DNA from 2 places in the Oceanicoccus sp. KOV_DT_Chl genome. Region 2 is predicted to be linked to the other one. Evidence: predicted binding sites of a transcription regulator. Region 2 holds the regulator's gene; the other holds the start of a gene.
The links. Region 2 encodes PhoB, which activates phosphate uptake and scavenging genes when phosphate is short. Its sites were predicted from a motif close to TGTCATAAANNTGTAACA; they were not measured.
Positions count from the first base shown of each region.

Region 1 (12,537 bases), on a different contig from region 2:
AGCCTGTAATGATAAGGTAACTTGAGAATAAGTTTACACTCCAGTATCCTTTTGGCAAGTTTAGTCACTGATAATGTCTGATCTGTAATCTTCAAGCAGCAGCGATTTGAAACAACAATAGCTACTCTTAGAAGATACTCAATTTCAAGCATCAATAGCAGAGGAACCATGCGATGCAACAGGCACAAGAATCCCTACGTCCAATTGAAGAAGTGTATAACCCTAATTCACAAGAATATCTTTATGACCCCGTACCACAATGTCTGGAGCTGGCACGCCGCGGCAAATTGGTTTGGTACGCGCCCTGGCAAGCCTGGATCATGACGCAAATGACAGACATCATGGACTGCTGGAAAAACGAGTACCTTTCTTCAGATTTTTACGACTGGGAATTTGCCCCGCAGCGCCCGCCTGAAGAACAGTGGACTAATTTTGAACGCGCCCTGATTGGCCATAGCTTACTGGCCGACCCGGATCATCATCGAGTAATACGCCGGGTCACCTCGCCTGCGTTTTCACGGAATGTTGTAGCCAATATCAATGCCAAAATTGAGCCGGATATCATTAAACTTTTTGACAATCTCGGTACACCCGACAGCTTTGATTATTTAACTGAAGTCGCCCAACACATTCCATTTATTTCAATTATCCGCATGGTAGGCGTTCCGGAAAAATACTGGGATGAAATCAAGCCTGCAATCTTAACTTTCACCCAGGCGTGGAACCCTACTATTTCAGATGAGCAACGCGAAGCCGCCCGGCAAGATAGTAACCGCGCGATTGAAGTCATCAAAAAAGTTATCGCCGAACGACGCAGCGCCCCGGCGCAAGATGATTTCTTAAGCTCGCTGCTAAAAGTAGAAGCAGAGAGTGACCAGTTTGAAGAATGGGACATCATTACACTGATACTGGCGCTGATTGGCGCTGGTGCCGATACTACCCTAATGGCCCAGCAGTGGTCGGTGTATAGCTTTCTGAAAAACGACCGCAGCCAAATTGACAAAGCGCTGGCGTCACCAGAAGCATTCTCCAATGCCTTTAGTGAAATCATGCGCTGGTCTACCCAATCGAAAATGGGCTTTGCCCGATACGCCCCTGCCGACATGGACGTTCTTGGACAGAAAGTGCGCAAAGGACAGATGGTACTGATGATGCCGCACCTTAAAGACCATGACCCAAGTTATTACAGTCAACCTGAGAAACTGGATGTTGAACGGGAGTTCAATCCGGATCTACTATTTGGTTACGGACCTCGCTTTTGTATTGGAGCCGCACTGGCCAAACACCAGCTCTTTCTCAGCATGACCGAACTGTTCAAGCGCTTCCCCAATCTAGAGCTGGATGGAGAACCGGAACGTGATGATCAGGATCACAATGGCATTAGCTTTAAACGCTTGATGGTAAAAACCAACTGTAATTAAGTGAATAAATATCATCAAAAAAAGCGCAGATGACAATGCGCTAAAGCGCCTCTTTTAAGCAAGTAAAACCGCCCGTTTGCCACCATACAAACGGGTTTTTTGTTTATAAAACAAACGATTAGTAGTAAAGGGAAAATATCCGCGATTTTCTATATCAGGGGTTTGACAAGGAAACCGATTAATGTAGAATGCGCGCACGTTTGAGAGCGGGGTGATTAGCTCAGCTGGGAGAGCATCGCCCTTACAAGGCGAGGGTCGGCGGTTCGATCCCGTCATCACCCACCAATCTCAAAAGTAAAATGTTGTAAAACTGTTTCCGGCTTTGTTCGCTCTGCGAACCCTGAATACTACAGAAGTAGTTAACAGGACTTAAAGGACCGGTAGTTCAGTTGGTTAGAATGCCGGCCTGTCACGCCGGAGGTCGCGGGTTCGAGTCCCGTCCGGTCCGCCAACTATTCGGAAACAGCAAAAGCCACCCATGAGGTGGTTTTTTTATGCCTGAAAGTTTTGGTGCTTGCACATGATCTTCTTATAATGCGTGAAGCCCCCAACTCCACTCTACTACTCGGCGCGATACCTATGGAAATCTACAAAGAGTTCACCTTTGAAGCAGCCCACCGCTTACCTAATGTACCCACTGGTCATAAGTGCGCCCGCCTCCATGGGCATTCTTTCTATGTAAGGATTTACGTCAGTGACAGTCTTGACCCACACACCGGCTGGGTTATGGATTTCAGTGAGCTTAAGCAGCATTTTCAGCCAATCTACGAGCAGCTGGACCATCATTACCTGAATGATATCCCTGGCCTGGAAAACCCTACCAGTGAAATTCTTTGTCGTTGGATTTGGCAGCAACTCAAACCCTCACTGCCCATACTCAGCCAAATTGAAGTCAAGGAAACCTGCACCAGTGGCTGCATTTATCGCGGCATTGATTAGCAACTTTTTGCCGAAATAGACACCAAAGCGTGTAGAAATTAGCCTCGAAAATTGATTGACAAATTGAACCAGGCAAAAAACTTATTCACACGGAGCTTTTTTTGACCAGATCGGCTTACCCACAGGGCGAATAGACATAAAAAACTTTAAGTTAGCCTCCTAAACGACTGATTTTATTAATATTTAATGATAGAGATTGATTTTTGATCAATCTAAGAAGGGGGTTGATATACGTGAAGAAGGGAGCAAACTAAACAACTTACCCACGAAGTTATCCACAGATTTTGTGGACAACAATTTAGGGCACATCAAAGCCAGCAGCAATCAAAGTAAGAAACTCAATCATCTCCTCTTCGTTTGAATAGCCTTTGGATTTGATCACAGTCCAGTCAATATTGGCCTTATCGGAAGGCAGGATCATCGAGATTATTTCTTTATCGGTAATAAAAATCCCATGTAAACCAGCCACTGGTGTAAAGTCAGGCGCCAACACCACCAGAAACTCAGGAAGCCCACGCTCATGAGGAACCTGGGCGAAAGGCAGTGAACGATTGCCGGCAAAGCTGTTATAAACCCGCCCTACACGATCGCCAAAACCTTCATCAGCTAACTGCGATAACATCGCTTCTTTATCAACGCCAGACGAGGCCTCCGCAGCCTTGTCATCACTACCACCCGAGTCCTCGAGCATTAAACCATCAAGATCATCAAGCTCTCTTACTGGGGATTGTTGTTTATTGGCGTATTGATCCAGAGATTCAGAAATTCTTTTTTTGGTAATTTGCAAGCTGGCTAAAACCGTCTGGAGTTTTTCAACCTCTTCGGGCTCATGCAATGCAATCCGGTCGTAATCCAGACTTTTGGAAGCAGCTAAAAGCTGATCCGCTTTTTCCAATATCACACTAGAAAATGATTTCACTCGACAACCTTCAAAACATCTATGCATTATTATCTGCTAACAAAATAGACGTAATTGTCGTTATTTTCCAGTGATTAGTGGCGCGACTAGCACACCATGACTGTTACATAAGTCTATGAAAACCACTAATACATTCCCATCGAGAATGCCGGTGTGGACAAATAGTGCTTAAAATCACCCCAGGGTAAAGGTCGGCTATATAAATATCCCTGACACTGCCCCCTTCCGGCAAACCTAATTGTTGTAATAGAACCGCCAACTGAGCACTGGTCTCAACGCCCTCTGCCACAACAGTCAAGTTTAGCTGTCTGGCAAACGCGATGATGGCAGCAATAATATCCGAATCACGTTGACAACTGATTAATCCCGCAACAAAGGCTTGGTCAACTTTTAACTTAGTGATTGGTAGCATACTTAAATGCAATAGCGAAGCAGAACCACTGCCAAAGTCATCAATACTAATACCCACTTGCAAGCCTCTAATTTCCATTAGCACATTGATTACTGCATCTCTATTTTCAACCAATAGGGTTTCAGCTATTTCCAGCTCAAGATTTTTTGGATTAATACCGCTGCTATCAATAATGTCCGTTAGCTCAGTAATAAATTCAGGCGCCAATAGCTGTTGCATGGATACATTCACAGCCATAGTAAAATCCAGATTTAATTGATGATACATATCAACCGCGGATAGGCATGCAGTCTCCAGCACCCAGCGACCTATCGGTATAATCAATCCACTTTCATTTGCGAGCGGCACAAAATCTTCGGCATCCACAACACTGCCATCAGACCGATACCAGCGCAGCAATGCTTCCGCGCCCTGTACTTCACCGGTACTTGCAGCCACGATTGGTTGATAATGTACAACAAACTCATTGCGTTCCAACGCATGATGAAGCTCACTGGACAAACGCAAGCGACCAGCTATTTTCTGATTGAATTCCGACTCAAAGAAACTACTGCAATTGCCACCAAAAGTTTGCGCATTACGTAAGGCATCTTCAGCCATATCAATCAACTCCAACGCACAATCTTTACCGCGGGCATGTACTGAAAGCCCGATACTACACGTTACAAAAAAATTCCTATCAACTAAATTATGGGGCTCTGCCATACCGTGCGTTAAATTTCTTAATACATTTTCAAGCTCATGTGTACTGATGCCATGCCCGCCACGAGGCAGCAAAGCAATAACGAAACTACTATCAGCAACGCGGCCAACAATATCTACAGGCAGAAGAAAAGATTTAATTCGCTCTACCATCGCTACAATTAACATATCGAATCGTGCCCGACCTAGATTATCAATAACACAATCAGCACTATCTAAATCAAGCCGCATCACAACCAGTGGCATACTGAGAGTTGACTGCCCGTCCATTAAACTTTTTGTGTTGTTTAAACAGTGCTGCAAGAGATCAAGAAAATAAACGCGGTTGGGGAGTTTTACCAGCGAATCGTAGCAAGCCGATAATTCCGAGGAACTCTCTTTATTCTCTAATTGAAATTGTCTTTCAATGCCACTTTGAATCGCAGCTAGCAAAGAGTGCTGTCCCATTTCATTTTTATACAAACACTCAACGGCACCATCCCTTAATGCCTCGACAGCGCGCTCTGGATAATTTCTACAGGTTAATACCACGATGGCAAGGTGCGGATAGGTTCGGGAAAAAAATCGGCAAAGTTCCCGCTGCTCTCCTAGCGGCAAAGAAGTACCCAACAAAAAAACATCAAAACGGGTCGAGCGAGCAATACCGATGGCATCATCTTTGGTATACGCCCTAACTAGCTGGCACGAAACGGCTGCCGCTTTCAGCAATGATTCCAACCATACGGCTTCGGGATCATTTGCCTCCAAAGACAATATGAGCAATGTAGATTTATCCATAAACCAATTCCCTTAGGCAAGTATTAATACCCGGCTCGCTTAGTAAAGCGGGTTTTCTTTCTCTCGTAAGTACGTAGATTTACCTACATTCTGCCCATGGATTAAGTGGATTATGAGGAAAAATCGATATCTCGCTGATTTCCTTGATTTATCTAAAAGTCATCTATACTCAAATGAATTTTAGAAATATGTCACTTCTGTCATATTACTGAAATATTTCTGTCCCACAATTGTCGCATTCAATAACCAGGGGGATCGGTATTGATAAATATGCACTTTGTGGGGTTACACCGACAGGTGCTATAACAAACTTTTGGAGACACTCGGATGAAACTTAAACTATTACCCGCAGCCATTGTAGCTGCTTCAACGTTTACATCAGGCGCCTATGCTGCGGATATGACTGTCTATGGTAAAGCCAACCTCACCTTAAACAACTACGACCTGGAAAGCGATGATGTTGAAAACTGGCAGCTCGAAAGCAATGCTTCCAGAGTGGGTGTTAAAGGCAGTCTCGCCATTAACGACAACTTAAAAGCCATCTATAAAATGGAGTTTGAAGTATATATCGATGATGGTGATAGCGGCGCTAGCAAAGACAATGATACGTTTGAACAGCGCAATATATACGCAGGTATACAAGGTGGATTCGGTACCGTTATCGCCGGCAAGCATGATACGCCGACTAAATTGGCCCAGTCTAAAATCGATAAATTTAACGACCTCCCACTTGGCGATATTAAAAATCTCTTTGAGGGTGAAAACCGCGAATCCAACATTGTTATGTATACCACGCCTGATATGGATGGTCTCACCTTTACCGGTGCATTCATTCCCGGCGAAACCAATGAAGATGACAGCATCGCCGATGGCATTTCTGTTGCCCTAAGCTACAACAAAGAAAGCCTGTATCTTGCGCTGGCAGTGGATGATGAAGTCGATTCTCGCGACACCATGCGCGCAGTAGCTGAATATACTATCGGTGATGCCAAACTGGGCTTTATGTATCAGACAGTCGAACTCTCTGATTCCAGCGTTTTTGAAGATGATGAGGATGGCTTTCTGGTCAGCGGCGAATATAAAGTAGCGCCTAGCTGGGTACTAAAAGCGCAGTACGGTTACAACGAAACTGAAGATGAAGACGGCGACGAAGGCGAGTACACGCAATTAACCTTTGGCGCCGACTACAAGCTAAGTAAAGCAACCAAAGTTTTTGCATACTACTCAACCATTGAAGCCGACGAAGATGGTAGCGACGATACCGATGACACCACTTTCGCTGTAGGCTATGAGCTGAAATTCTAAAATTTTATTAAAGCTTTACTCAAGGGACTATACTAACAAGTATGGTCCCTTTTCTTTTTACAATGTAAATAAAATAAGAACACTGGAAATACTATGAGCAAACAACTGCTATCCGTCTTTATTATGCTGTCATTACTGGGAGTTTCCAGTAGCACCATTGCCGACTTTGATGTCGATGATGCCGACACACTAAACTTTGAAGCGTTTCATCGTGACAAAAACCCGGATAAAGAAGTCTGGAAACAACAAGAATCGAAAAAGGAAGTACAGAAGACCGGGATCGCCAGCACAGAGACTAGCCTTAACTCAGACAAAGAATTTGAAATCAGGGAACGTTACAGCCTCAGCCGCAGCACCCAAACGCCTTACTCGGCATTTTTTGTCATTGAAGCACTACATAAGCAGATGGCCCAACTCTGCCCGCAAGGCTGGAAAAAACTTGCGGAGCGTAGCGAGCCCATTGAACAGGACTTTTATCTATACTACGAACTAAAATGCCTATAAAAACTATCACACGCTGCAATACAGAAGCTCACAGCAACTAAAATAACGGTTCATCACCGGTCAAACCGAATTCTGGCCAGGCGCCATGAACATAGGTTTGGCAATTACCATAACCCACACCGCCCCCTACCGGGTCTTCAATGCGAATCATGTTATCCCGAAACTGTTTATATCTGGCAAGCACTTCAGGACTGCTTGCATCGACCACATAGTCACCATCAATATGTAAGTCACCGCGCCAACTACCATGGTAAGCGCCGTCACCACCGTGGTAATGGCCGGCCCCTAAATAAAATCCGGTTTCTGATAGTTTTTCAAAGGTCATCGGACGCTCCGTTCCATCTTCCATATGAAAATTAAAACAGCCACGCTGCAAGCGTTTTGTAGCGGGGTCAAATTCCAACACGGGTTTTAACCCAAGCACCAAATTTTCTTTACCCGCCTCAGTTTCCAGCCCTCCCTGTAATTGCTGATGCATAAAACCAGGACCAGAGAACTGTAAAAAATAATGATGAAATGCGTAATGAGAACCGTCAGCGCGTGTGAACAACATAGGGTTCCAAATTGCCAGTGCTTGCGGGATCATCGACTCATAACCCGGCTCCATATCCGCAATCGGGATGCCGACTTGCGGACGAATGCCCCAGGATTTGTCCCGTGTAGCAACCCAACTGTCCTGACTAATATCTATCCTATGCCCTTCGACTTCTAACCAGCCAGTCACGACACCGGTTTGGTGATAGCGAATTTGATCAGTAGCTTTACGGTAGCCGTGCATATCACGACGATCTTCTCTGTCTTCAACAACACATGGCACAGCCGCATTAAATACGATATCGAAAGCGATAGGTTGATGCTCATTGGCAGCTAAAGAAATACGCACACTGTGAAGTGGCTCAATAATTTCATATTCAATAGGCCCTACATTAACCGTTTCAGGGTCACTGTTAAGTGAACGGCTAGCCCTTACTACCCATTGCTCTTTGCCTCGACTCACACCGGCATAGGCATCGACCACATTGCGATTGGTGTACTTACCAAAACCAAAAGCAATTTGTACCGAGCCATCTTTGGCTGCTGCCATACCACAGACTTTTTCCGCCCAGGCTGGGTCACTTTGACCGACGGAGGCGAATGTTTCTACTGCCTGATGATTAAATTGCTCATCTGCAGCAAGCAAGGGGCCTATTGAACCTGACATAAAATTTTCTCTCGATATAAAAGACACAGCTGAATTAAAAGTTAATTAACACTGCATATTTTGACAACAACCCATCGTGCGCTGAATGCCTGTTTTATTTAACCCCCCCAACTCTATTGAATCAACGTTGAGACTTGATTTCCAGATCGACCCTCCCCGTAGCCGGGGGGCAGAGCTACGAAAGACCAAAGGTTCAAATACAACCGACGCTAGTAAAACAATCTGTTGTTGCAGTCTATAAAAAAGTTCGAGCAATCTTGATCGTTAATCGCAACTGGCTACCCACCTTCGCGCACTGCTGTCCGGGATAAACCTGAAACACCATAAATAAGCGAAAGTCATTCTCGTCTTGATCGGGAATGACGAGTCAAAATTGAGTCTCTACCTTATCTCGACACGTTTCGTGCTATTGGTGAAGGCTGAAACTCTATAATGCTAATTTATCCCGAACAGCAGTGCGCCGGCGCAGGAATGACAGTTGCAATAGCTTAATTGGCAAAAACCACATTACCGTATCAATTCAACTAATACCAAACTTGGCCATCTGCTCATCAATTAACAAAGTGCTGTTGTTATTCAAATCAAATTGGTCTTCGGGTTTAAAATAACCCTGCGCAGTTAAACGCGTACCCACGCGATGCATTATCACGGCAAACTGAAAATTACTGAGCAACTCATAATAATCCAGCTCTGCAGCACTATGGCCACTGTGCTGCTCCCATAATGCAGTCATCTTTTGCCTATCGGGTAAGCCATCCACTTTGGGTAAACCCAAACCTTTAGTCAGACTATCATCCAATACAAACCACCAGGATAAATCGTGTACCGGATTACCCAAGTGCACCATCTCCCAATCTAACACTCCAATAATATCGGCACTATTTTCTGCAATCATTAAATTGGGTGGTTTGGCATCTCCCCAACATAATGCCAGCGGCTCATTGCTCGGTTGATTATTTTTCAAGTATGCCAGCACCGGGTGTAATTTAGGAAAAGGACGCCCCAAAATTTCAGCCCAAGCTAGAAAACTCTCATAATAAGCTAACTGCTGTTGCAAAGGCGTCGCAAATGTTTTGTTATCCCACAAGTCAGCAAATCCCAGCGGCTCCCAATCAACCTTGTTAACGGCCCCCATCTGCGCAATGGCATTCTCCCATATAGCACCACACACCTGCGGCGACTCTTGTGTCAACCAGCCTTCCATTTGATAAGGAGGGTTATCGGCCATATAACGGCCATGCAGACGCTCCATAATAAAAAACGGCTTACCAATGACACTGGTATCCATTTCCATCCCGAGCGTAGTCGGCACCTTGACCGGCGTGTTTTGTAAGCGCTGCATCGTGCGGTACTGCAATGGCAGGTCATACTCGGGAAAGATCCCTTCGCCACTGGCCTCCAAGCGGGCTACCAGCGCTTGCGTTTGGCTAGCGCCCTGCTCCGTCCAGCTGATATCAAACAACAAGGTTTCATTCGAGGCTCCCGCCTCTGGACTGGTGAATTCTGAAATCGTTAGCCCCTCGCGCTCAGGGTGCCGGGCTGCCAGCCATTGCTGTAATTTGCCACGCAGTTGTTCTTGTTCTGCCATTAGTGAGATTCCTGTAGTTGTATAGCGCCTATTATTGATTTAAAAACCTAGCCAAAAGCATAGTAATCACTATGATTCTATCAGTGGCAAAATATTACGCCATTACCAATTGGTTAGCTTAGTGCTCATTCACCAATACTATTTTGCCTAACACGGCTGCACTGTCTATTCTCCGGTGCGCCTCTGCCGCCTGATCCAGCGGCAAGCGATCAGCAACCGCCGGCTTTAACTTACCGGCTTTCAATAGACTAAACAAAGCCTGCACATCATCCTTAAATTGTTGCGGGTGCTTTGCCCGGCGGGTATGAATATTGTAAAACACAGAATCTTTGCCATCAGGGAGCAACTTCCATAACAGCATCAACTTGGCAAAACCCAGCAACAAACTAGGCAATTTTTCCTCACCGGTCGTCAACTGCATCGCTCCAAAGGCAACCAATACACCACCGCGCTTTAAACAACTATAGGAACGTGACCAGCTGCTACCCCCAGCGTATCAAAGACCGCATCAACACCACCGGCAGATAATTGCTTAACGCGTTGCTCAACATCTTCACTTTGGTAATCTATATGAGTAGCGCCATAACTTTCCACCAAAGACTTTTTAGCTGCCGATGCAGTACCCAGCATGTGTAAACCCAATTCTTTACCCAATTCCAGCAAAGCCGTGCCTACTGCACCACCAGCAGCATGCACTAAACATTGACTGCCGGGTTTAAGTTCTCGTATGCGCGTAAGCATTTGGTAAGCGGTGGTGTAGGATAAAATCATACACACAGCCTCAGCCGGATCAAGACCGTCAGGGGCTAGCACCACCTGCTCGGCATCAACACACAAGAACTCGGTATAACCGCCAATTACTGGCATGTCGGCTACAAATTGCCCGACGGTTACATTGCTGACATTAGCTCCTACCTTATCCACCACTCCGTACCAGTCATAACCCAGAGTGAAGGGTGGCTTGTCCTTAACATCCACATACTGCCCCTGCCGAATTATTGTATCGGTAAAGCCGGTACCGGCTGCTAACACTTTAACCCTCACCTGGTTATCCGTAGGCTCGGGCAGCTCCGGCTCTAACACGACCTGTAACTTTTCCGGCCCACCAAACGCAGTGATGATGACATGCTGATAAGACATAACAAACTCTCCAAAAAATAGTTGTGCGACTATACAACAGCACCACAATAGATACGCTCGGGTTAAAGCATTGTAATACTCTGCAGCGGGCAAAACAGCATCTGCTATCAACCCCCATCAGCCTGGACTGAGATTATTTCCCTCTATATTGCTTGCCAATAAATGACTAACAAAAACGCATAGGTTCGGCCTTATCGATATTTTGGGATGGCGGTAGACACCTACCCTAAACGTGACGACCTGGTCTGAGACGTGTCACCGTTGTAACTTTGCAGAAATGGAAGCAGACCCTATCAACCGCTCACCCTTTATCTGTACAAGGAAGCGTCAAATTATCACGTTGCCATTAATACTTACCATTCCGATTGTATAAATAGAAACGCTATAGGGAAGATTAAAAATTGATGACCGATAGAACTATGACAGATCGCGGCTCAGGCACGATAAATTCAGGAGGTGGAAATTTACTTGCAGGAATAGAAACGGCGGTCAAATCCCACTCCGGTGTTTACCACTGCATTATTGCTGGGTGACCGATGAAAAATGAAGCAGAAATCAGTCATTGTTACCACAGGTTTTTTTATTAATCCAAATTTGCAGATATTTATTCTGGATAAAATCAATAAAGCCACTGTCACGCATGGCTTTAAGCTCTTTATCAATCAATGGGAGATAGCGGGCAGCCGTACTCTCCTTTTTCACTACAAAATAAAATTCACGATAAAAGTCATGGATCTCAATAGACTGCAAACTATCATTTTTAATAAAGTCACGCTGTAGCAAATGAAATTTATGCGTCCCCATAATAATGTAGTCATAATTACCCAACTCAAGTTGAGTAATAAGCTGATGCTTATCATTGCCTTGATAAACTGCCACATTCCAACCATATTTTTTAATCAACTGCTGGCGGTTTTCTCCCAACTCCATTGCCACACCGTTAAGGCCAGAGACATTTGCCAGATCTTCACTGAATTTACTTTTATGCTTTTTAAGGAAGACAATTGACTCTTTGATCATAGCGACCGGCTCGTTACTAAATAAAAAGTCGCTACCCAGCGAAATCCTTGGCAACGCTTTCAGCGCATCCACTTCACCATTGTTAATTTGTGAAATCACCGTTCGATAGGCACTTTCGCTTACTGGTATCGGTTTATCAAAGGTAATTGCAACCCCCGCTTTCGTAAAAGCTCTTTCCAGCACCACTCGATTGGCCCCGGTTATCTGACCAGAACAGGAGTCCACCCAACTGTGTGGCGGCTCATCGTAGGCAACATTGCCACCAATGATTAACGCTTCACCTGCAACCAAGGTCGGTGACACTACAATGACGCACAGGCTACCAACCAGGACCACCGCCTTTAATGTGTCTTTCAGTAACATTATCTTATTTCTCAATAGTGGGTTAACGCTGGAACCTATAGCCATATTGACGTCAATATTTCCGCAGTATATATCACACTATTACCACTTCACACTTGTCATAGGCCATTATTGATTCTGCTGGGTGCTGACAGAAGCCAATAGATAAATATAATGGAGGATAAAAATGAATGGGGAGCAGGGAAAGAAATGATAGCAGTGAACGCTGTCCAGAACGGGATTAAAAAGCGATTTAATCAACAGCGC
Region 1 is NZ_FQLF01000001.1:667,590-680,126, reverse strand. It holds gene UNITIG_RS03100 (cytochrome P450) at 174-1,421, shown strand; tRNA gene UNITIG_RS03095 (tRNA-Val) at 1,631-1,706, shown strand; tRNA gene UNITIG_RS03090 (tRNA-Asp) at 1,796-1,872, shown strand; gene queD (6-carboxytetrahydropterin synthase QueD) at 1,956-2,360, shown strand; gene UNITIG_RS03080 (hypothetical protein) at 2,659-3,279, opposite strand; gene UNITIG_RS03075 (bifunctional diguanylate cyclase/phosphodiesterase) at 3,383-5,170, opposite strand; gene UNITIG_RS03070 (porin) at 5,498-6,475, shown strand; gene UNITIG_RS03065 (hypothetical protein) at 6,569-6,979, shown strand; gene UNITIG_RS03060 (hypothetical protein) at 7,017-8,180, opposite strand; gene UNITIG_RS03055 (phosphotransferase family protein) at 8,701-9,768, opposite strand; gene UNITIG_RS23970 (zinc-binding dehydrogenase) at 9,887-10,207, opposite strand; gene UNITIG_RS03050 (alcohol dehydrogenase catalytic domain-containing protein) at 10,222-10,908, opposite strand; gene UNITIG_RS03045 (ABC transporter substrate-binding protein) at 11,464-12,291, opposite strand.
Region 1: UNITIG_RS03070 (porin) is a predicted target of PhoB. The motif match lies at 5,369-5,386, and genes of this name have one in related genera.

Region 2 (12,537 bases):
AATCTTTTAATCGGCCCGGTGGATGCAATTCTGGGCGGAATCTCAGCAGAAGCTGCATCATTGGTCAAACCCGGTTACGAAGTTAGTGCCGCCGCCAATTATTATTTTATTATTGTGTCAACATTACTCATCAGCGTAGTAGGTACATGGATCACAGAAAAAATTGTGATCCCCCGCTTGGGTGAAACGACTGCAAACATTACCGAAGCCGTAAGAACCACTCTGAATCCTGCAGAAAAAAAGGCGTTGCAAAGCGTAGGTCTATTTTCAGTTGTTTGCATTGCCCTATTATTAGCCACTCTTATACCGGAACAAGGGTTACTGCGTGCGGATAACGGCAGCATTTTAAACTCGCCTTTTATCAAAGGCATTGTGGTTCTCATTGCTATTTATGCTGCCATCGCTGGCTTACTGTACGGCAAAGTCAGTGGTAATTTTACTCGACAAGATGATTTTATTGACGGTATGGAAACCAGTATCAGCATGATGGCAAGCTACATTGTGCTGATGTTTTTTGCGGCGCAATTTGTTAGTTATTTTAACTGGAGTCAACTGGGTGCTATTAGTGCAATTAATGGCGCGCAATTTTTGCAGTCGATGAATTTGAGTGCGCCCACCCTAATGGTGAGCTTCGTTATTATGTCGGCGTTAATCAACTGCTTAATTGGCAGCTCATCCGCCAAGTGGGCATTGTTTGCCCCCATCTTTGTCCCGATGTTTTTATTATTGGGCATTAGCCCTGAAGCCACTCAAGTCGCTTACCGGATCGGTGATAGCTCGACCAATATCATTACGCCACTGATGCCGTATTTTGGGGTGGTCGTCGCTTTTGTACAGCGTTACGACAAAGAAGCTGGGATAGGCACTATCATTGCAACCATGCTGCCTTACTCGATAGCCTTCCTGGTCAGCTGGTCAGCCCTATTGGTATTGTGGATTTTGCTGGATTGGCCACTGGGACCGGGGCGGGAATATTTTTATAACTGCTTACTTAATAACCAACAAAAAATAACTATGTCAGTCGAGTATTGCACTCGCTTCTGTCCGGGATAAATCTAAAACACACCAGATAAGTTGAAGTCATCCCCGACGCCGATCTGGAATGACGAATAAAAAATTGAGTCTCCGTCTTATCTCGACACGTTTCGTGCTATTAGTGAAGGCTGAAACTCTAAAACTGCTAATTTATCCCGGACAGAAGTGAGCCCAATATTCGACAGATAGCCAACAAGCTCTCTATTTTTTGTCTTCAACTTCAGCCGTCATTGCAGTAATACCAATATGACGAACATCTTTTCCTTTCACTAAATAAATAACATGCTCGGCAATGTTCCGGGCATGGTCACCTACTCGTTCCAAAGCACGCAAGGTCCACAACACATTAATCATCTGACTAATCGAGCGCGGATCTTCCATCATAAAAGTAATAATACTGCGTACAGCACTCCCATACTCTTCATCAACTAACTTATCTTCTTTCGCTACTGCCAGTGCCATATCGGGGTCAAATCGGGCAAAAGCATCAAGGGCATCACGCACCATGTAACCGACATGATTACCGATATGACGAATTTCTTTATAACCGCGCGGCGATTCTCCAGTTTCAATTAGCTGTAACGCCTGGGTAGCAATTTTTCCAGCCTCATCACCAATCCGCTCCAAATCAATTACGGCTTTACTGATAGCGATCACTAATCTCAAATCACTTGCAGCGGGTTGACGGCGCGCTAGAATGCGTGTGCACTCCTCATCAATGGATCGCTCCATATAGTTAATTTTTTTATCGTCTAATTTAACCAACTCAGCTTTCGGCGCATCGGCATCTATTAAAGATGAAATAGCTTCGCGTACCTGTTTTTCAACCATACCACCCATTTCCAATAAATGGGTTTTAATTTCATCCAGCTCATTATTAAACTGCTGGGAGATATGATGTCCGTGGGTATCTTTATCAATCATAATAAAATCCTGTGGGGTTCCAGAATTAACACACTAAGCCGCTTAACCATATCGACCAGTAATATAATCTTCTGTTTGCTTTTTATTTGGGTTAGTGAATAGTTTATCCGTCGTATCAAACTCAATCAGCTTGCCCATATACAAAAACGCTGTGTAATCTGAAACTCGCGCCGCCTGCTGCATATTGTGAGTAACGATCACAATGGTGTATTTGGATTTTAGCTCATTTATCAGCTCTTCGATTTTTAATGTTGAAATCGGGTCCAGTGCTGACGCAGGCTCATCCAATAACAGTACTTCTGGCTCAATCGCAATAGTGCGAGCAATTACCAAGCGCTGCTGCTGACCGCCCGACATACCTAGAGCGCTATCGTGTAAACGGTCTTTGACTTCGTCCCATAACGCTGCCTGGCGCAAGGATTTTTCAACCACCTCATCCAGTACGCGCTTTTTATTCACACCCTGAATTCGCAAACCATAAGCCACGTTTTCATAAATCGACTTGGGAAAAGGGTTTGGTTTCTGGAATACCATGCCGATACGACGGCGTAATGAGGCCACATCGATACCACGCTGATAGATATCATCCTGATCCAACAAAATTTTCCCGGTGATTTCGCAGCCATCAACCAAGTCATTCATTCGGTTAAAGCAGCGTAGCAAGGTAGACTTACCGCATCCACTAGGCCCAATAAATGCAGTTACACGCTGCTGGGGTATCGATAAATTAATATCGTAGAGCGCCTGCTTTTTCCCTTCATAAAACAGGTTTAGATCATGCACAGACAAGCTAACTTCTTCATCAGCCATAGTATATTGCTGCGCAGAGCGACCGATACCGTCCATATTTATTGCATGTGATTTCACGTTTAAACTCTCACTATTCATTAATATTTTTTCAACACTATGTATTGAAAATACTTGGGCACTTTACATTTCCAGCGATTTATATTTCTCACGCAGATGATTACGTAAAGCAACCGCGCTAAAGTTCAGCAGGGCAATAATCACGACCAGTAATAAAGCCGTGGCATAAACTAATGGTCTGGCTGCTTCAACATTAGGACTTTGAAAGCCCACATCATAGATATGAAACCCCAGGTGCATAAACTTTTGATCCAAATGCATATAAGGATAATTACCATCAACCGGTAGTGACGGTGCCAGTTTGACCACACCCACCAACATCAATGGCGCTACCTCACCGGCTGCACGAGCAACCGCCAAAATCAAACCCGTCATCATGGCAGGGCTAGCCATTGGCAACACTACACGCCACAATGTTTCCGCTTTAGTTGCACCTAGCGCCAAACTGCCTTCTCGCAAGGCTTTAGGAATCCGTGACAAACCTTCTTCTGTTGCCACAATAACTACTGGCAATGTCAACAACGCCAAGGTTAATGAAGCCCATAATAAACCTGGAGTACCAAAAGTCGGTGCTGGCAACGCCGCAGGGAAAAGCGCCTTATCAATTTCAGCGCCGAGAAAATAAATGAAGAAACCCAAGCCGAATACCCCATAAACAATCGATGGCACCCCTGCCAAATTGTTTACGGCAATTCTAATAATACGGGTCATCAAACCTTGTCTGGCATACTCTCGCAAATATACGGCTGCAACCACACCAAACGGGGTCACCATCACCGACATTAACAACACCATCATTACGGTACCAAAAATGGCGGGGAAAATACCACCTTCAGTATTAGCCTCTCGGGGTTCATCACTTAGAAACTCCCAAAACTTTTCGAGATAGGCAACAGACTTCTGTAGCACATTCATGCCATTGGGTTGATAAGCATGCACGACTACCGCTAACGGAATTTCTACCTCCGCACCACTCATGGTCTCAGCAATAAAACTGTCGCGATTAATTTGCTGATAGAGTGTCACCAACTGCTCTTGTAATACCGCATAGCGCTGATCCAACTCCGCTCGGGTGGTAGCAATATCTGCCTGCGCTAATGCCTTATCTGCAGCACTGATATTGTTTTTTAACTCCAGACTACGACCAGCTAAACGCAAACGTTCAATCTGATAGTTAATGGCGCCAATATCACCTTTTTCTATAGTTTCAATGTCATTATGAATCTGTAGTGCGCGTTGAATACGGGTTTGAAATTCAGCCCAGGTATTTTCAGTGACAACAATATTTCCAGATTCTTTTACCGTTTTAAGGTAACCGTAAAAATTACCCCATTCACGGCGCTCTATGGCCATAATATCTTCAGGGTAGGTTTTATCGCTGACAAAATCCTCTATAATCCAGGCAAAATCCATACCTGAAACATCGCGATTACCCTGCTTGATTAAGCTGCGGGTAATAAACAGACTATCGCTATCAAGATTAACTCCCGCTGATTTCAGCTGTTCAAGCGAGACCTGTTCACTTTCAACCACTTCGCCAATAATCGTTTTTACTGGCTGACCTGGTAATGCGTATTGTGCCTGCAGTACATCACTAGGCCAAAAATGGCCAAAACCCCGTACCGCCAGCAGCAACAGCAAGCCCACAACAGCGACTACACTAATACTAACCGCAGCAGCATTTAACCAAATGAACGGATCGCCATTGCGCAACCATTGTTTAGCTGATTGCGGCTTCACTGATAACCTTGTTTGTTCAACTATTGTCATAAAATTACACTATTTAATAACTTAACCTGAATTCAATCAGGCTATGTTTAATATGAGCTATCACTTGCAGCTCATGCTAATAAATCAACGCGCAACGGTGGTTACAGGGAACCGTACTTCTTACGCAAGCGCTGGCGTACAACTTCTGCCACGGTATTGACTGCAAAAGTAAATAAAAACAGTACGAAAGCCGCCAGGAATAACACCCGAAAATGTGAGCTATCGACTTCTGTTTCACCAATTTCAACAGCGATATTAGCTGCCAGAGTTCGCATGCCTTCAAAAATATTGGCGTCCATCACCGGTGTATTGCCTGTAGCCATTAATACAATCATAGTTTCGCCTACCGCACGCCCCATCCCAATCATTAAAGCAGAAAATATGCCTGGACTGGCCGTAGGTATAATTACTCCAATTAAGGTCTGCCATGGTGTTGCGCCTAACGCGAGTGAACCATAACTCAAAGACTTTGGTACTGAGAAAATCGCATCTTCTGCGATAGAAAAAATAGTTGGCACCACCGCAAACCCCATTGCAACTCCAACCACCATCGCATTACGCTGATCATAAGAAATACCGAGGTCATGAGTTAGCCAGGCGCGCATATCGCCATGAAAAAACCATACTTCCAATATTCCGCTGGCAGCGACACAGCCCCAGCAGATAAAAATGACAACAGGGATTAATAAAATAGGATGCCAGCCATCAGGCACGCTGAGTCGAATTTTATTAGGCAATCGACTCCAGGCAAATCCAAACATCAGCACGCCGATGGGCATCATTAAGAAAATACTAAAAACACCGGGTAAATTTCTTTCCATAAAAGGAGCCAGCCATAAGCCTGCTAAAAACCCTAAAATTACAGTAGGCAGCGCCTCCATTAACTCCACTAACGGCTTAACTTTTCTGCGTACAGTCGGCGCCATGAAATATGCAGTGTAGATTGCACCACACAAGGCTAATGGGGTAGCAATTAGCATGGCATAAAATGCCGCCTTTAACGTACCAAATGCTAGCGGGGTAAAACTGTATTTCGCCTCAAAATCAGTATTGGACGCCGAAGACTGCCAGATGTAATCAGGTTCAGGGTAACTCTCGTACCAGACTTTTTCCCACAGTGCTTGCCAGGAAACCTCCGGGTGCTCATTATATAAATCCCAATAGGTAAACTCACCACTCTGAGTTCGGCTTAGCAGTGCATCAGCTCTTGGTGCCAATGCTAGTTGCTGAATGTTAGTGGTATTCGCAGCAACACTTTTGGCTAATAAATGACGACCAGAGGTCGTATGGTAGATACTCACTTCATTGTTTTGGTCTAACGTGACAAATCCTTTGCGACGATGCTCCACCACTAATTGTTTAATAGCAGTATCACTTTGCTGGAATTGTCTAATGTTTCTCAACCGTGGTGTTTTACCCGGCTGACGCACCATAAAAGTTTGTACTACTTCTCCTTGATCACTAGCTACAAGCAGTGAAATATCGCCCAATAAAAACCGGACATCGGTAACTCTGTCACCATCAAAAAAGCGGCCGGCATCAATCACTTCTTCATCAGCTAAACTGATGACCCGATAATCACCAGACTTGCTAATCAAATATAACCAACGCTGATCAGGTCCCACTAGCAGCCAATCAATATTAATATCCACTTCCGGTAAATTCAGGCGTTCTTCCCTCAGCACCACTTCCTCAGTCAAAAAGTCTTCCTCTTTGATCTGCCGAACGCCTTGTAGCTGACGATTAATTTTTGCAATTAGCAACATTTCATCGTCGGTATCACGAACGACCAGCTGGGTTATAGTGCCCTCTCCCAGAGATATGGGTACCTCGCCATACGGGTATTCCAAAATGGGTGAAATCAAGCGCTGATCATTCGGGTAACTAATCTTGTATTTTGGCGCAGCCAACACCACTTGGTTATTTGCAGCGACAGCAAACAGTGGCTGCTGTTCCGAGTTCAGCGCAAAGCTGGTAATAGCCCCCTCTACAGGTAGCTGGAACTGTTTAATCGTAGCGCCATCCTCAGCAAAGAAAAACTGCACCTGGCCGCCACGATCCAGCTGCATGGCAACCTCGGCCTGTTCTTCCATCGCCAAATAGAGGACATCACCATTAGCTGCTACAGAATAGGTTTGCAGGGGCTCTAAACTGGCCGACTTAAACAGCGGCACAATTTCGTAAAGCAAATAGAAGAAAATCAGCAGGATTGCGACTAATACCCCCATACCACCGGCGGTAATAGTGAAATTAGTTAGGCTATCTTTAGCTTGGCGCCAGCCACCCAGGCGCTCCTGAGTCAAGCTAGTTCGTTGTTTTGTGCTCATAGATGGGGAAACCGTATCAATCATCGCTGGGATTATATGAATCAATTATGACACTTATGTTACAGCGAAAAACTAAATCCCATTCAATTCAGTTGGCCGGACTTTAGTGATAAATGCCCGTACATAAAAAAGCCACGGTCAGGGACCGTGGCGATAATCAGAGCGCAACAAAAGACCCTGAAATGACCTGAATTTGGGTCAGCTAACGTTATAGACCCAATTTTTTCAATTGAATCTCAACGACTTTAGCGGGTAATGGAATATAGCCATCCTTTACAACAACTTCCTGCCCGGCTTTGGACATCACTAACTTGATAAATTCACGCTCTAAAGGGCTTAAAGGTTTGTTAGGTGCTTTATTGACGTAAACATATAAGTAACGTGACAAAGGGTATTCACCTTTTACCGCGTTTTCAGGGGTTGCATCAATTAAGTTACCACCCGCCTTTTCACTTAAAGCTACTGCTCTCACACTGGATGTTTTATAGCCGATACCTGAGTAACCGATACCATTAATCGAAGTAGCTACCGACTGCACCACTGATGCTGAGCCTGGCTGCTCATTCACAGTGTTTTTGAAATCACCTTTACAGAGCGCATTTTCCTTAAAGTATCCATAGGTTCCTGACACAGAATTGCGACCAAACAACTGAATATCGCGATTAGCCCATGCGTCAGTCAATCCCGCTTTACCCCAGGTATTGATATTGCTAGATCCGCCACACTTTAAGGTAGAAGAGAAAATCGCATCGACCTCAGCCATCGCCAACCCCTTAATAGGGTTATCTTTATGCACATACACCGCCAGCGCATCGATCGCTACTGGAACCGCTGTTGGCTTATAGCCATACTTTTCTTCAAAGGCCGCCAATTCTTTATCTTTCATCTTGCGGCTCATTGGGCCCAGATTAGAAGTACCTTCGGTCAACGCTGGTGGTGCAGTAGAAGAACCCGCCGCCTGAATCTGAATATTCACATTGGGGTAGAAACGCTTGTAGCTTTCAGCCCACAAGGTCATCAAGTTAGCCAACGTATCAGAACCAACACTTGATAGGTTGCCAGAGACGCCACTGGCTTTAGTATAATCCGGTAGATCTGCGTCTACCGTAGCATGGGCACCCATGACACTGACTGAACTCAGCGCTAATGCAAAGGCTAGTTTTTTTATAGGGTTATACAGTTTCATCCGACTCTCCAAAGAGTTATTTATAAGCGAGTACACAAAATGTTTGTGACACTTTTAAGTTACAGGGGCTACTTTAAGAATCTTTTGTTACAGTAATATGACGATAAAGAAAATTTTCTGACTTCAGTAAAATAACATCAAGCGCAGAGAGAGACGAAAAGACAATTAGCAGATGGGCCCGTATTTACCGACAGCGAAATCAGGCGGATTCAGAGCAATCAAGCACTCGCAGCTCAGGGAACAGGCAGCAAAAAGTACTACCCTCGCCCACCGTACTCGATATTTTTAGTTCCGCCTGATGACGCAACAAGATATGTTTCACAATCGCTAAACCAAGGCCGGTCCCGCCAGTCTCAATCGAACGGCTATTGTCTACCCGATAAAAGCGTTCGGTTAAGCGGTGTAAATGATGCGCCTCAATACCACCACCATCATCAACAACCTCCAAACAAGCACCTTGAAGACTTCGATACCAGCGTACGTTAATATGGCCTCCATCGTGAGTGTACTTGGCCGCATTCATAATTAAATTAGCAAATGCACTATGAATTTCATCACTGCTGCCCTGTAACTGAAGACTATCATCACACTCGATTGTAATATGGCGCTCAGTTGTGACTGCCGCCAATACCTCTTCTCTAATTGCCTCGATTATCGGGCGGATAAAAATTGGCGGCTGTTCCTGCGCCTCAGGTACAGACTCCAATCGGGACAATGTAATCAAATCATGGATTAAGGTTTCCATTCGCTGAGACTGGCTAAGCATTTGCTGAATCACCCGTCGCCAACGTAGATCATCTGATAACAACTGCTCAGCGTCAGCATCGGCCAGAGTCTGCAAATAACCATTAATAACCGTTAGCGGGGTACGTAATTCATGAGAGACATTAGCGACAAAATCTTTACGCATTTGCTGTAAGCGATCTGTTTCAGTGACATCCCGGGCAAAAAGCAAGCGACTACCCTGACCAAAGTAAGTGATATTGATTAACAGCTTAAAATGATTGTTATACGGCGAGGTTAACAATAACGGCTGCACATAATCGTTGCCGTCAAAATAACGAATAAAATCAGGGGTACGAATTAAATTTACTAACTGCTGCTTGGTATCTTCAGGAAAACGCAAGCCCAGAAACTTTTCTGCCGCAGCATTACTCCATTCAATATTGCCACGTGTATCAATTAACACCGCACCGTCTTCTAACGATGCAAAAGAGTCCTGTAAGTAACTTACCGCAGCTTTTAAGCGTTCATGCTCTTCTTTAGCTCGTCGCTGTAATTGATAAATACCATCAAAAACCTCGCCCCATAGCCCTGTACTTTCGGGCGGCGCCAGATCAATACTTTGATCAAGCCACTTCTGAATTCGTCTTAATTGATAAAAAGTCCACGCTATATAAACCAGAGTGGTCAGCAATACAGCGGGGAGCAGCAGGGAGAAAGGCCAGCCAATCAAAGCAGCTAATACAAGCAGCAATAGTAAATTGCGACATTCGATTTTCCAATCGACAGTATGCATGGTTCAGTTCACCAATAAACAGCCACTAATTAGCAGGCGCGGCTTTGTGTGCGGGTGACAATATTGTAGGCGGTTTTGCCATGGCAAAACACAGTAATGAAGAACAATTTTAGCTAGCTGTAGAAAAACGGTAGCCGGTGCCTCTAACCGTTTGTACCAAGTCGCCGTAATCGGCCTTATCTGTCATCAACGCTTTGCGTAAGCGGCGAATATGTACATCAACGGTACGCTCTTCAACGTATACATTACCACCCCACACCTGATCGAGTAACTGGCCACGACTATAGGCCCGTTCCTGATGCGTCATAAAGAACTTTAATAATTTAAACTCGGTGGGACCAATACTTATCGGCGCTTGATCAATAAATACGCGGTGACTCGAAGGGTCCAATTTTAAACCTGAAACTTCAATGGCATCCTCCTCCTCGATAGCACCCGCTCGACGCAATACTGCCTTAATCCGCGATAACATCTCTCTTGGCGCAAAGGGCTTGGTGATATAATCATCAGCGCCGACATCCAAACCTTGAATCTTATTATCTTCTTCGGTTTTTGCTGTCAGCATAATGACAGGCAGGCGGCTGGTCATTTCATCTTTACGCAAACGCCGCAGCAACTCTACCCCGGACCCTCCCGGCAGCATCCAATCCAGTAACACCAGGTCTGGTGGATTATCAATAATTTGTACGTGAGCCTGCTGAATATCACCGGCCTCCGAACAATCAAAGCCCGCCATCTCCAGCGACATACGTATCATTTCCCTGATGGCGGCTTCATCATCTACGATCAGAATTGTCTTACCTTCCATTTAAATACCTGTAGCTGTTCTCTCAATAGCTGATGATTAAAGCCAAAGTTTATGACAGCAATATGACAAAGCTAAGCAAAAATCGCAATTCTGTGGCTATTTAATGACTTATTTATGACGAATAGACCAGTAAAACTGCTGGCTTTAATACTTTACCCGCTACATTCAAGTATAATGACGGCCGTTCAATCCTGCTGATATCTCCAAACCACACACATGAAATCGTCAACATCCACTAGCCAAGAATTATTCTCCTACCGCAAATACTGGGCGGAGTGCTTTGGCCCTGCACCTTTTCTGCCCATGAGTCGGGCAGAGATGGATACACTGGGCTGGGATAGTTGCGACATTATCATCGTCACCGGCGACGCCTATGTGGATCACCCCAGCTTTGGCATGGCCGTTATAGGTCGCGTATTGGAAGCGCAGGGCTTTCGCGTAGGAATTATTGCGCAACCGGACTGGCGCTCGAAAGATGCCTTTATGACGCTGGGCAAACCCAATCTTTTTTACGGTGTCGCCGCTGGCAACATGGATTCCATGATCAACCGCTACACCGCTGATCGCAAATTGCGTCACGACGATGCTTACTCCCCCAATGATGAAGGCGGCAAGCGACCTGACCGCGCCGTGGTTGCCTACTCCCAGCGCTGTAAAGAAGCTTACAAAGGCGTACCCATCATTATCGGATCCATCGAAGCCAGTTTGCGTCGAATTGCCCACTACGATTACTGGAGCGATAAAGTAAAACGCTCCGTGTTGATGGACTCCAAAGCCGATTTACTGGTTTACGGCAACGCCGAACGCGCTATTGTCGAAGCAGCTCATCGCTTGGCTGCCGGTGAGCCGATTGGGCAAATACGCGATATTCGGGGCAGCGCCTTCGTCCGCAAGGGTATTCCTGCTGGCTGGACGGTGATTGATTCAACCCAAATTGATAGTCCGGGGAAGGTAGAAAAACATCTCAACCCTTACGAAGTTAGTGACTCCGGCGGCAGTAAAGATTGCGCCATTGAAGATAAAGCAAGCGATAAGAATAGCGATATTCAAACCGTGACCATCATCGACCCGCTCAGCGCGCGAAAAAATAAACTCGACCGCAGCAAAACGGTGATTCGACTGCCTTCCTACGAAACCGTAAAGAATGATCCTGTTTACTACGCCCACGCCTCCCGCGTTTTACACCTGGAAACTAATCCGGGTAATGCCAGAGCACTGGTGCAACGACACGGTGAACGCGAAGTGTGGTTAAACCCACCACCGATTCCGCTCGAAACTGACGAACTGGATAATGTGTTTGACCTGCCCTATCAGCGCGTCCCTCACCCCAGTTACGGTGATGCACGTATTCCTGCTTATGAGATGATTCGCACCTCGGTGAATATCATGCGCGGCTGTTTTGGTGGCTGTACGTTCTGTTCCATTACCGAGCATGAAGGCCGCATTATTCAAAGCCGCTCCAAAGAATCTATTCTGCGGGAAGTTGAAAACATTCGCGATAAAACCCCCGGCTTTACCGGCATAGTGTCAGATCTCGGCGGCCCTACTGCCAATATGTGGCGGTTGAATTGTAAAAGTAAAACGATAGAGGAGAGCTGTCGTCGCCTGTCCTGTGTTTACCCTGGTATCTGTAGCAACCTTGATACCGACCAAATGCCATTGGTGGACTTATATCGTGAAACCCGCGCCCTACCGGGCATTAAAAAAGTATTAATTGCTTCCGGCTTGCGCTATGACCTTGCGGTAGAAACCCCGGAGTACGTGCAAGAACTCGTCACCCACCACGTCGGCGGCTATTTAAAAATAGCCCCCGAACATACCGAGGGTGGGCCGCTATCAAAAATGATGAAACCCGGCATCGGTACTTACGAGCGCTTTAAGAATATGTTTGAAAAATATTCCAAGCTGGCGGGCAAAAAACAATATTTAATTCCCTACTTTATCGCCGCCCACCCGGGCACCAGCGATGAAGACATGATGAATCTGGCGCTGTGGCTAAAGAATAACGGCTTTCGGGCTGATCAAGTTCAAGCGTTCTACCCTTCCCCAATGGCCAGCGCCACTGCGATGTATTACTCGGAAAGGAACCCACTGAAGAAAG
Region 2 is NZ_FQLF01000007.1:69,818-82,354, forward strand. It holds gene UNITIG_RS21555 (AbgT family transporter) at 1-1,053, shown strand, start outside; gene phoU (phosphate signaling complex protein PhoU) at 1,237-1,959, opposite strand; gene pstB (phosphate ABC transporter ATP-binding protein PstB) at 2,002-2,769, opposite strand; gene pstA (phosphate ABC transporter permease PstA) at 2,890-4,596, opposite strand; gene UNITIG_RS21575 (ABC transporter permease subunit) at 4,698-6,923, opposite strand; gene UNITIG_RS21580 (PstS family phosphate ABC transporter substrate-binding protein) at 7,132-8,109, opposite strand; gene phoR (phosphate regulon sensor histidine kinase PhoR) at 8,309-9,628, opposite strand; gene phoB (phosphate regulon transcriptional regulator PhoB) at 9,738-10,436, opposite strand; gene UNITIG_RS21595 (YgiQ family radical SAM protein) at 10,653-12,537, shown strand, end outside.